Regions from separate parts of the Pantoea sp. X-Soil-ISGK-421 genome, predicted to be linked through region 1. Evidence: predicted binding sites of a transcription regulator. Region 1 holds the regulator's gene; each other region holds the start of a gene.

Region 1 (3,210 bases):
TTTCAATCGCTTTGGACTGCAAAAGTTTATTGAAGAGATCCTGACGCGCAGGCAGACGCGGACCGACTGCGGCCAGACGTTGGCGGGCAAAGTGAATACGCGCCACGCGAGCCAGCTTCTGCGCAATCGACTTATCGGTGCCGTGTTCGGTCGCCATTTGGCGCAGCGAAACGGTTTGCGAAAAGCGCACAAAGCTGTCGCGGCCGTGCCACAAAATAGCGAAGAACTTCTGAACACCATTGAGAATACGCAGATGTGGCGTGGACTCACCGGATGTTTCACGTCCCGGCGCGCGACCAAACATCACCGCAACCGGCAGCATTTGCACATCAAGATGCGGGTTGCTGCGGTGCAAATCCAGATAATCGTGGAACAGCTTTACCGATTCGGGATTTGCCACGAAATAGGGAATGACGCGTGGGCCATCGTGAATAAACACGTGACGCGGCAGCAGGGTGCCATCGATCTCCAGCGGAGCCAGCGGATCGGGCAGATCATGTTTCAGGCATTGAGCACGCAGCGTGAGTAGGTCAGCCTTTGAATCATAAGGCAAAACATACATCACAGGACGTGTCGGATCGATCCCGTGCTCAGAGACGGGATCGGTCGGAATGACCTTACTTTTTACCAAAATAGAGAGTGGTAAATTCAATAATTTGTAATAGAGTTTACGCCAACCTGACATAGACAACTTTAAGCCTCTTGTTAGCAAAGCGCGGCAAGCATACCAGAAAGCGCAGCGAAGGTCTGTGGCTCTGCCGCCTCAAACTGCCCTCACATTGACGTCAAAATAGTTCAAGGGTTCCATAGACATGGCAAATAACGTCACCGGTTTAGTAAGAATAGTGAAAGCCGCCGGTTATTCCTGGCAGGGGTTACGCGCCGCATGGCAGCACGAAGCCGCATTTCGGCAGGAAGCCGTTGCCGCGCTGGTGGCTATTCTTGTGGCCTGCTGGCTGGATGTAGATACCATCGCCCGCATCTTAATGATTGGCTCGGTGGTGCTGGTTATCATCGTTGAGATCCTTAATAGCGCTATCGAAGCGGTGGTGGACCGCATTGGTCAAGAGCAACATCCGCTCGCGGGCCGTGCCAAAGACATGGGATCGGCTGCCGTATTACTGACTATCTTACTGGCTCTGTTCGTCTGGATCGCGCTGCTCTGGACGCATTTGAGATAGGGATTCCAGATTCATCAAACCGCTGATTTTTCCCTCTGTTACGGTTTTCATTTCGCCAATACCTGTATATACTCACAGCGACTGTATAAACAACCAGGGGGCGGGATGAAAGCGTTAACTGCACGGCAGCAACAGGTCTATGACCTGATTCGCGACCATATTAACCAGACGGGCATGCCGCCAACGCGTGCGGAAATTGCTGCGCAACTGGGTTTTCGCTCGCCCAATGCTGCTGAAGAGCATCTGAAAGCGCTGGCGCGTAAAGGCGTAATTGAAATTGTTTCCGGCGCATCGCGCGGGATTCGCCTGTTGATGGAAGAAGAATCGAGCGAAGGTCTGCCGCTGATTGGCCGCGTCGCTGCCGGTGAGCCCTTGCTGGCACAGGAACACATCGAAGCCCACTACCAGGTGGATGCTAACCTGTTCAAACCGAGCGCTGATTTTCTGTTGCGCGTGAGCGGTATGTCGATGAAAGACATTGGCATTATGGATGGCGATCTGTTGGCGGTGCATAAAACTCAGGAAGTGCGTAACGGCCAGGTTGTAGTGGCGCGCATTGATGATGAAGTCACCGTGAAACGCTGGAAAAAGCAGGGTGCGATTGTTCATCTGCTGCCAGAAAATACCGATTTTCAGCCGATTGTCGTTGATACCCGTGAGCAGTCGCTAACCGTTGAAGGTTTGGCTGTCGGGATTGTGCGCAACGGCGAGTGGCTCTAATCAGTTTCTGAGCCTCACCCACTGCGGTGGCGTATCATGCGCTAACCGCAGTCTGCTGTTTTACTTCTCTGTGACTCTTTCTGCGGCTCACTCTGGCGCCATTACGCTGATTACCGCAAACAACGGAATGGGCGAATGCAGCTGTTTTCCTCTTCAGATAAAACGCTCTGGCGGCTGGCGCTGCCGATGATCCTTTCAAACATCACCGTCCCGTTATTGGGCGTGGTGGATACTGCCGTTATTGGTCATCTCGATAGCCCTATCTATTTGGGCGGTGTCGCGGTTGGCACGACGGCAACCAGCTTCATCTTTATGCTCCTATTGTTCCTGCGCATGAGCACGACCGGACTCACCGCTCAGGCATTTGGTGCTAATGATAAAACCGCGCTGGCGCGCGCCTTAACGCAACCGCTGCTGATTGCGCTGGTTTTTGGTGTGCTGTTTATGGTGCTGCGGACGCCGGTAAGCAGTTTGGCTGCAGCCTTGATGGGTGGCAGCCCGGAAGTGCAACACCAGGCGAAAATATTCATTGAGATTCGCTGGCTAAGTGCGCCTGCGACCTTAGCCAATCTGGTGATTCTCGGCTGGCTGCTGGGCGTGCAGTATGCACGTGCGCCGATGGTGCTGCTGATCATTGGCAATCTGGTCAACATCCTGCTTGATCTGCTGTTTGTCCTCAAACTGCATTGGGGCGTGGCCGGGGCGGCGGCGGCAACCGCACTGGCAGAATATGTCACGCTGGGCGTGGGGCTGTGGATGGTGGCGCGTGTGCTGAAAATGCGCGGTATCCACTTTACTCTGCTAAAAAGCAGCTGGCGCGGCGATGCGGCACGGCTGTTCCGCCTTAATCGCGACATTATGCTGCGCTCCTTAATGCTGCAAATCTGTTTTGCCTCGCTCACGATTCTTGGTGCGCGTATTGGACCGGATGTGGTAGCGGTCAATGCTGTACTGCTGATGTTCCTCACTTTTACTGCTTACGCGCTGGATGGTTTTGCCTACGCAGTTGAAGCCTGCTCCGGTGAGGCCGTTGGGGCCAAAGATCGCAGTCGATTATTGCTTATCTGGCATGCGGCCTGCCGTCAGGCCTGTTTTGTTGCGGTGATATTTGCGCTGATTTATGCCTTTACGGGTCCGCAGATAGTGGCGATGCTGACTTCACTGGAAGCGCTGCGCGAAATGGCCGATCGCTACCTTATCTGGCAAGTGATTCTGCCGCTGGTTGGTGTTTGGTGCTATCTGCTGGATGGCATGTTTATTGGCGCAACGCGTGGCCGTGAAATGCGTAACAGCATGGTGATAGCGGCAA
Region 2 (3,210 bases), on a different replicon from region 1:
TAAACCATCAACATTGTGGCTGTAATAGTTGTTGAAGTCCCAGATCATTGAAATAACTCCTGCGCTGTTGTACGTTCAAAAGGTTCTGCAATGGCATTGAAAAATTGCTTCAATTTCTGATTCTGAGCGAAGTGTGTATGCGCTAGCTGCTTGCCCCTAGCCCTTAGATTTTCCAGAGAACTCTTCGACGCGTTGTCAAGAGTGATTTCACCTGCGGCCTCATTGGGGATAGTCTCATCAATACAGTTATAATTTTCTGAAGCGTTGTTATACGCGAGCTCTCGCAGGAGCATATTTCTATGCAGGTGTTGGTTAGCTGTCATGGTTGATAGCACCAGTCTTTTACCGCCCCCCCAGAGACGAATGTATCCGTTCCACCCCTGCCTGCTAAGCTGTTTCGGATTTAGCGAATACTCTTCACCAACGGTACCAATATTAAGAATATGTATGTCTTTGTGGTTAACATCTGAGTTTGGCTTTAAGTCCTTAAATACTTCTAGAAGAGCAATGTAGCTGGGGTTGTTTGCGACTAAACCCCCATCAGCAAAATGCGCACCTAGCTCTTTACAGTGATGTGGAGCGAAGAAAGTTGGGGCTGCGGATGTCGCAAGTGCGGCATCAATCAATTTCAGCGTTCCGTCGCGGGTAAATTCAGGATTGTGGGGAGTTTTGAAAATCTGCGGTTTTCCTGACGTGAGGTTTACCGCAGGAATCATCACTCGTCGTGTTAGATCGTTAAAGGTAGTTTCTGCCCCAATCATCGATTCAATCGTTTTGCGAAGCGGCGAACTGCTGTAAATAGGTGCGAAAATCGATTTAATCAGGTTTACTACCGGCCATCTCGTTGGGAATATTTCATGTGCTCTCTCTAAAAATACACTTTCGAGTTCGCGGGCACTCTTTCCGGATGCCAAGCCTAAGGCTAAAATCCCGCCGATGGATGTACCTGTTATGAGATCAAAATATTCACCAATCCTGATTTGCTGCTCGGGGTATTTGTTCATAAGTATTCGTTCAATCTCGGCAAGCACACTGATAGTGAACATTCCCCTTGCCCCTCCCCCATTTAGACTAAGTATTCTCACTCTAGGGTTTTGAACCACGCTTACATCAGACATTGCCGACTCCCAAACATAAATAATGATTATTAAAACTGTTTTTTAAATGTTTTTTCAATGTACAAATAACCAGTATTCATCAAAAAGGTTAAGAGTTCTGAATTGAGATTTAAAAGTGACCGATGCCGCTAAAATAACTAAATTTCATGGCTGGAAATGTGGTGAAGAACAATTCTCATTGATGTGAGAGATAAACATACTAACCTGAGCAATGCAGGCATATATCAAGGATTAAAGGAGCATTTCAAATGATTTAACCATAGCCTCGACCTGCTGGCCTTGGAGTTGGCTATCACTAGCCAGACTATGCGCCTGCGTTGTAAAGCTGTTATCAGAATGTTGGTATAAATCAAAGTGTAGGCTCGCTCAGAAATCTTTGAAGGTTTAGATTTATGCAAGTTTATGTTGCCGAAAGCTATCCGCTCGCCTATAACGTCGCTTCTGGCACATAGCGGACGTCTCGTACCTGTAAGAACATTTCTTCCAGAAATAACCTGGCTAGCGTGAACTGCACAGACTTCTTTCTGATACCTCTATGCGGCATGAAGCTGCCAGATATAGCTTCAAACCACTGATACCCAGCTGACGCCGTCATCCTTAGGCTAAAGATTGAATTCACACTTAATTCCGATCATTTCAGCAAAGACCACGGGCTGCTAAAGCTTCCGGAAAATGACCGCCGACGTCTCAGGAAAATAAAACTGGTCGCCATTCAGGCAGATGAGTGGCTAAACGACGATCATTCAACTTAGGGGACTTGCCAGACAAATCCGCCTCAATAATACTGTATATAAAAACAGTATCATTTTGAGGAGGATTTTTATGCGTGACGTACAGATAGCAATCGCTTTATCGCCGGATCATCTGCAGAGGGCTGCTCTATGAAACAGGCAGCATGTTCTGCGGATCTCACTCTGCTCTGGCCCCCCATTTTTACTCCCAGAATACGCGTGCCGCTTTACGCAGAGCCCTGCGCGGCCGGCTTTCCCTCCCCTGCACAGGATTACGTTGAAAAAGAGCTCGACCTCAACGAGCTCTGCATTCGCCGGCGCGCGTCGACGTTCTTCGTGCGCGCCAGCGGCAACAGCATGCAGGATCTCGGCCTGTTTGATGGCGACGTCATGGTGGTTGATCGGGCAGAAGAGGCAGCGCACCACGACATCGTCATTGCGGAAGTAGACTACGAGTTCACGGTCAAGCGCCTGCAGCTGCAGCCGTGCCTTGCTCTGCTTCCCATGAATCCAGCCTACCCCGTAATTTATCCGGAAGAGCTCCAGCTGCTTGGCGTAGTCACCTGGTTTTTTAACAGCACGCGTGCGCGCCGGAGGTAGCTATGCCAATGTTCGGTCTGGCAGATGTGAACTCGTTTTATGCGAGCTGTGAGGCGCTCTTCCGCCCTGATCTTCGCGGGAAACCGATAGTAGTGCTCAGCAACAACGATGGTTGCGTCATCGCGCGCAGCGCCGGCGCCAAAAAGCTCGGCATCAAAATGGGCGCGCCGTGGTTCCAGATAAAAACCCAAGACTATCCAGAACGCGTACATGTTTTCAGTTCGAATTACGCGCTGTACCACAGCATGTCGCAGCGCGTGATGACAGCACTTGAAGAGATGACACCTAGAGTTGAGCAGTACTCCATTGATGAAATGTTCCTAGACCTTACCGGCATTGACGGCTGCGAAGACTTCGAAGATTTCGGCCGTCGCCTGCGTGCGCATGTGCTTAATATAACTGGCCTGACCGTCGGCGTGGGTATGGGTCCGACCAAGACGCTGGCGAAAAGCGCACAATGGGCCAGCAAAGAATGGAAGCAGTTCCGGGGCGTACTGGCGCTTACGTCAAAAAATCCTAAACGAACTGAAACCCTTCTTCTGAATCAGCCTGTCGAGGAAATCTGGGGCGTGGGTCGTCGCATCGGCAAGCGTCTCAACCTGATGGGAATTGAAAACGCCCTGCAACTGGCGCGTGCGCACCCTGCCCTAATACGCAAAAACTTCAGCGTCGTTCTCGAGCGAACCGTGCGCGAACTCAACGGCGAATCGTGCATTCCGCTCGAGGAGTTGCCGCCGGCGAAGCAGCAGATCGTTTCCAGC
Region 3 (3,210 bases), 1.3 Mb from region 1:
GGCAAAGCGTGAAGGGCGTGATGGTGCGAAAGGCGTGACGGTGCTGCCTTTGTCAGATGAGCAGAGAGAATAATGGGCTTATTCCACTGCGGGCAGCTGGTACTTGATATATTGACGCAGCGCTTCATGCATCTGGCTATTGCTTTCGTCCTCTAAGCCGCGTTCTTCATATTCTTTCGCCAGCTGAATAATCACCTCGTCATATTTGCCCTTGAAGGTGATGTTATTAACTGCCACTTGCTTAATCATTAACTCGCGCAAGGCAGCGACTTCAATCTCCAGTCGGCTAACGTTTTCTTCCAGCTCTTTTACGCGTTCTTCATTCGCCATAGGTTCTCCGGATGTTATTAAGCTGTGGCTGTGTCAGGGCCTGAATATCGCATTGGCATGCGTGTAATTCAAGCGTGAAGCGGTTACTTCGCCACCGGCAGATCCGCCAGCCGGGTGGTGTAGGCCGGTGATAGCATCTCGCGCTTCATCGACCAGGGTTTCTGAATCCCTTGTCCGGCAAACCATAACGCGCCGCGCTGATGGGCATTCATTTTGTCGATCAGTGCCATCAGCTGGTCACTATTATGGCGCGGCTGATACTCAGCAAACAGATCAAACTGCGCCACGCCATCGCTAAAGAAATCACCCAACATTACACCGCCTTTCATATATCGTTTACCGGGAACCCAGATGCGATCTAAACAGTTGAGCGTGGCCTGAATAATATCGCGACTGTCAGCCGTGGGCGTAATCAAGGTTTGGCTGGCCGCATTGGCGTAATAAGGATGATGCGGGTCATGTGGACTGGTGCGAATAAACGTACCGATATGACGGCAATATTGCCGCTCGCTGCGCAACTTCTCTGCGGCACGTGCGGCGTAATTGGCGATGGCTTCGCGCATATCCTGGTATTCGGTAATGCGGTCACCAAACGAGCGCGAGCAGAGGATATTTTGTCGATTGGGAATCACCTCCTCAAACGCCAGACAAGACTCGCCACATAATTCACGCACCGTGCGCTCCAGCACCACGCCAAAGTGTTTACGGATGAGCGCAGTCGGGGTTTCAGCCAATTGCAACGCGGTGGTAATCCCCATCAGGTTGAGCTTTTGCGATAAGCGACGGCCCACGCCCCACACCTCTTCGACCTTAACGAGTTTCATCAACTCGCGCTGGCGGCGGGGCAAGGAGAGATCCATCACGTTCTCGGCTTTGGTCCAGCGTTTCGCAGCCCAGTTGGCGAGCTTGGCGAGGGTTTTGGTCGGCGCAATGCCGACACCCACGCGCAGATGAGTGTCTTGATAAATGCGATCGCGAATATCGCAGCCTAACTGTTCGAACGTCATGCAGGCATTGATGCCGGTGACGTCAACGAAGGCTTCATCGATGGAATATTCATCCACGCGCGTGGATATCAGCGCCAGTGTTTCCATCACGCGGCGCGACATATCACCGTACAAGGCATAGTTGGACGAAAACACCACCACCTTATGGCGCATCAGCTCTTCGCGATGTTTAAAGTAGGGCGCGCCCATTTTGATGCCCAGCGCTTTGGCCTCTCGGCTCAGGGAAATAATGCAGCCGTCGTTATTCGACAGCACCACAATCGGCTTGCCGCGCAGATCCGGGCGAAACACCGTTTCACAGCTGGCGTAAAAGGAGTTCACATCCACCAGGGCAAACATCAGCGGCCTATGGTTTTAATCACGTGTTTAACGATGCCGAAAACTTCGAACTCATCGGCGTCAGGAATGGCGATAATCGCATGCGCGGCATTCATCGGTTTGAGATGCAGGTAAGGCTGTAACATCAGTTGTTTCACGGTGAACTCACCGGAAAGCGACGCCACCACAATGTCACCGTGTTTGGGTTTGAGCGAACTGTCCACCACCAGCATGTCACCTTCATGGATACCGATGTCGATCATCGAGTCACCGCTGACTCTGATGAAGTAGGTAGAGCTGGGGTGATCCACTAAAAAATCGTTGAGGTCGAGGCGTTGTTCTACATAGTCCTGAGCGGGCGACGGAAAGCCGCAGGGCACGCGGCTGATGAACAAGGGTAACGCTAAAATGGCGCGGATTTCCGCGGGCTGAAAAAACTGCATGGCTGCGATCTCAAATCGTTACTGTATATGTATACAGTAATATCGATTAGGCAGTTTGATCAAGCCAGAACAGGCAATGATCTGCAAAACAGTTGGCAGCAAAGAGAATTTATTCTGCAGAAAACGGCCTGCCGCTGCGCTTAAATCATCATCCCCATGATCTGCATCGTGCTTTGCTGCGAGGCGGTGACAAACGGAATGTCTTTGATGTGCTGCATACCAAAGGCTTCATAGAACTTTCGAGCGCGTACGTTATTGCCTAACACTTCCAGCCACAGATAGCCTTCGCGTTTGTCACGCGCCTCATTGATGATGCTCTCAAACATCCATCGACCATAGTTTTTCCCGGTTTCTTCCGGATTGAGATACAGCTTATTCAGCAACGCGCCGCTCATGCCAGAATCCGGCACCGGCGTGTTCCAGGTGACTTTGGCGAAGCCAATGGGCTTGTCGGTCTCGGCAATCAGCCAGCTTTCATTGGGCGCCGCTAAGCTGCTATTCAGCTCTGCCAGACCATATTCCTTGTCGATAAAGGCATCCAGTTCTTCTGCGGAAACCCACATATGTTTGAAATGCGCATTGTAGGTCATGCGCCCCAGCAGGTGCAGCAGCTCTGCATCCTCTGCCTTGGCTTTGCGTATGGTAAACTCCATGCCAGATTTCCTTGCTTAATTCTTGTTATTAATCACATCGTCGGTGCGAGCACGGCAACCGAACGGCAATTACCATAACGTGTTAGTAACAAAAACCCAAGATAACCAGAGCTTTCTGTTAACAAGGCGCTACGCCGATGATCTATAGTAAGTACTGAGAACCAAGCGTAAGCCCATATTCTCAGGAGGTAGAAGATGTCAGATTCGCAACCTAAAATTATCGGCGAAGCCGCCTATACGCTACTGGTGCGCCGCGAGGAAGTCAGTGTCTTATCACTGCTGGCAGAGCTCGCGCGCATGGCGAAAAAAGTGCAAAACAGTGAACAGCTGCAACGCATTGCCCAGGCCCAGCAATGGTTGCTCACGCACCGCCAACCGGCGGGCAGCGATAATCGTGTCCATTCAGCGTTACGCGGGTTGAGTCGTCAGGAAGGCAGTGTCAGACTGCCCTCGGCAGAC
Region 4 (3,210 bases), 140 kb from region 1:
GGAAGTTCTTGTGTTCCGGGTTGCGGAAAATCGCACCCACCTCAGCCTGCGAAATCTTAAAGTTCGCTTTCAGCAACACATCCGGAATGTCAGTGGTCTTCAGCGCAAAGGCGATACGCAATTTCTTCATGAAAATATTGTTATTCATGCGACGCTCAATCGAAGGCGCGGGCGCATCTTCACTCTTACCGCGACGGTAAAAAATCAGACCGTTAAGGAAATAACCCATCAACACATCCGGCAGCTTGCGAAACGCGGCATCGTCATCCTTCTTCATCCACGCCTGCACATCTTCCAGCGGCACTTCACTGCCCGCCAAGGCAAAAATCTCCACCACTTTGCTATCGCTCAAATCAAGCATATAGCGCACGCTGCGCAGAACATCGTTACTCATCATGGTGAAACTCTCTTGGTCGCGGGTTGAGGCGGCGCATTATAGAGCAGGCGGGGCAGGGATAACAGCGTGGGCGACCTTCGTCGCCCAACATCATCAGGATGAGGTGGTTTGCAGTGAGCCCGGACGCGCGGCATCGCGCACGAAAGGCAGATGTTCACAGGCATGCTGACGGGCAAACCGCACAAAGGCTTCCATCACCGGCTGACGTTGCTCGCCTTCGCGTACGGCGGCATACAAGCGGCTCCACAAGCCATCGCCCAACGTCTTCGTCACCACCAAACCCTGCTGCTCAAAATTCTCTACCACCCAATGCGGCAGCGCGGCGATGCCCATGCGCGCCGACACCATTTGAATCAGCAATAACGTGTTATCCACGCTCTTCAAGGCCGGACTCACGCCCGCAGGTTGCAGGAAATGGCGCCACACATCTAAACGCTGACGCTGCACCGGATAGATCATCAGCACCTCATCGGCCATATCTTCTGGGGCAATATGTTCAAGCTGCGCCAAAGGATGATCCGGCGCCATCACCAAACGCACTTCAAAATCGAACATCGGTGAATAGAACAACCCGCTGCGCGGCAATATATCGGAGGTCAACACCACATCCAACTCGCCCTGCTGCAACGCGGGCTGTGGATCAAAGGTCACGCCGGATTTGAAATCCATCACCACCTGCGGCCAGCTCTGGCGGAAATTATTCAGCGCGGGCGTGAGCCATTGAATGCAGCTATGACACTCAATAGCGATACGCAAGGTGGTCTGATGCGGCTCATGGCATGCCTGCAAAGCCTGCTGAATCTGTGGCAAAACCTGCTCAGCCAGCTGCAATAAAATCTCTCCCTGCGGCGTAAAACGCAGCGGCTGGCTTTTACGCACAAACAGACGAAAGCCCAGCCGCTGTTCCAGATCGCTGAACTGGTGGGACAACGCGGATTGCGTCTGATGAAGCTGTGAGGCGGCGGCGGCTAATGAGCCGGTATTCCGTAACGCCTGCAGCGTCCGCAGGTGTTTGAGTTCGATCATGAGAATCCTTCACATCGAGATTGAACAAATTGCGCTTGAGGAACATACAGTACCCGCAGATTATGGCGGTGTAAACATCTGGACGGCTAAACATCCCGGGCAAACGTCGCGGCCACTTTACGTTTGTCCAGCCACATTGCTCAGCGAAGGGAATCGTGACTCGCTGGATGAACGTAAATCGGTTGTACCTCAAGAATATCTGGAGAACAGAAAATGACCATTCTGAACCATACACTCGGTTTCCCTCGCGTCGGTCTGCGTCGTGAACTGAAGAAAGCACAGGAAAGCTATTGGGCAGGTAACAGCTCACAGGAAGCGCTGCTGGCGGTGGGGCGCGAGTTGCGTGCCCGTCACTGGCAACAGCAGAAAGAGGCGGGCATCGATCTGCTGCCGGTTGGCGACTTCGCCTGGTACGATCACGTTCTCACCACCAGCCTGCTGCTGGGTAACGTGCCCGCACGCCATCAGAACAAAGATGGATCCGTCGATCTCGATACGCTATTCCGCCTCGGCCGTGGCCGCGCACCAAGCGGGGAACCTGCGGCGGCGGCGGAAATGACCAAATGGTTTAACACCAATTATCACTACATGGTGCCGGAATTCACTCAAGGGCAGCAGTTCAAACTGACCTGGCCCCAATTGCTGGATGAAGTTGACGAAGCGCTGGCGCTCGGCCACAAGGTTAAACCGGTGCTTCTCGGCCCGCTCACCTATCTGTGGCTGGGTAAAGTCAAAGGCGAGCCATTCGATCGTCTGTCACTGCTCAAAGACATTCTGCCGGTTTACCAACAGGTGCTGGCCGAACTGAAAAAACGTGATATCGAATGGGTGCAGATCGATGAGCCAGCACTGGCGCTGGAGCTGCCACAAGCGTGGCGCGCTGCATACAAACCGGCTTACGACGCGCTGCAGGGCGAAACTAAACTGCTGCTCACCGCCTATTTCGACAGCATCGGCCAGAACATTGACGTCATTAAAGCGCTGCCGGTGCAAGGTCTGCACGTTGACCTGGTTCATGGCAAAGACGACATCCAACAGTTGAACCAGCAGATTCCCGCGGATTGGCTGCTGTCTGTTGGGGTGATCAACGGCCGTAACGTCTGGCGTGCGGATCTCAGCAGCTGGTTTGAGCGTTTGCAGCCGCTGCTCAGCCAGCGCAAACAGCTTTGGATCGGCTCCTCTTGCTCACTCCTTCATAGCCCAATCGATCTCAGCGTGGAAACCCGCCTTGATGAAGAAGTGAAAAGCTGGTTCGCTTTTGCCCTGCAGAAGTGTGCTGAGCTGTCGCTGCTGAGCAACGCGCTGAACAACAATGATGCGGCTTCGCTGGTTGCGTGGAGTGCGCCGATTCGTGCGCGTGCCCACTCAACACGCGTTCACAATGCTGCAGTCGGCGAGCGTCTGGCGAAAATCCAGACCAAAGACACTGAACGCGCCAGCAGCTACACCGAGCGTGCGAACGCGCAGCGTCAGCGCTTCAACCTGCCAGCATGGCCGACCACCACCATCGGTTCATTCCCGCAGACCACTGAAATTCGTGGGCTGCGGCTCGACTTTAAGAAAGGCAACATTGATGGCGGTAATTACCGCACCGGCATCGCTGAACACATCAAACAGGCGATTTTTGAGCAGGAACGTTTAGGACTCGACGTGTTAGTGCACGGAGAAGCAGAACGTAACGACATGGTTGAATACTTCGGCGAAAACCTCGACGGCTTCGTGTTCACCCAAAACGGCTGGGTGCAGAGCTATGGTTCACGCTGCGTCAAACCGCCGGTTATCATTGG

The links. The regulator LexA, encoded in region 1, represses DNA repair genes until DNA is damaged. The targets are predictions, from matches to a motif close to TNCTGTATGTACATACAGNA.
Region 2: the regulator LexA is predicted to act here: its motif matches at 1,901-1,920, upstream of umuD (translesion error-prone DNA polymerase V autoproteolytic subunit).
Region 3: the regulator LexA is predicted to act here: its motif matches at 2,118-2,137, upstream of umuD (translesion error-prone DNA polymerase V autoproteolytic subunit).
Region 4: the regulator LexA is predicted to act here: its motif matches at 1,456-1,475, upstream of metR (HTH-type transcriptional regulator MetR).

What each region holds. Positions count from the first base shown of each region.
Region 1 covers NZ_AP035979.1:376,166-379,375, forward strand. The annotation lists gene plsB (glycerol-3-phosphate 1-O-acyltransferase PlsB) at 1-685, opposite strand, end outside; gene AC6I8K_RS01685 (diacylglycerol kinase) at 813-1,181, shown strand; gene lexA (transcriptional repressor LexA) at 1,287-1,901, shown strand; gene dinF (MATE family efflux transporter DinF) at 2,037-3,210, shown strand, end outside.
Region 2 covers NZ_AP035981.1:162,920-166,129, forward strand. The annotation lists gene AC6I8K_RS23430 (CBASS cGAMP synthase) at 1-48, opposite strand, end outside; gene AC6I8K_RS23435 (CBASS cGAMP-activated phospholipase) at 45-1,118, opposite strand; gene umuD (translesion error-prone DNA polymerase V autoproteolytic subunit) at 2,000-2,449, shown strand; gene umuC (translesion error-prone DNA polymerase V subunit UmuC) at 2,458-3,210, shown strand, end outside.
Region 3 covers NZ_AP035979.1:1,707,843-1,711,052, forward strand. The annotation lists gene AC6I8K_RS07945 (sensor domain-containing diguanylate cyclase) at 1-73, shown strand, start outside; gene AC6I8K_RS07950 (hypothetical protein) at 79-330, opposite strand; gene umuC (translesion error-prone DNA polymerase V subunit UmuC) at 414-1,676, opposite strand; gene umuD (translesion error-prone DNA polymerase V autoproteolytic subunit) at 1,676-2,098, opposite strand; gene AC6I8K_RS07965 (GNAT family N-acetyltransferase) at 2,239-2,751, opposite strand; gene AC6I8K_RS07970 (hypothetical protein) at 2,947-3,210, shown strand, end outside.
Region 4 covers NZ_AP035979.1:233,488-236,697, forward strand. The annotation lists gene AC6I8K_RS01060 (YehS family protein) at 1-397, opposite strand, end outside; gene metR (HTH-type transcriptional regulator MetR) at 491-1,423, opposite strand; gene metE (5-methyltetrahydropteroyltriglutamate--homocysteine S-methyltransferase) at 1,637-3,210, shown strand, end outside.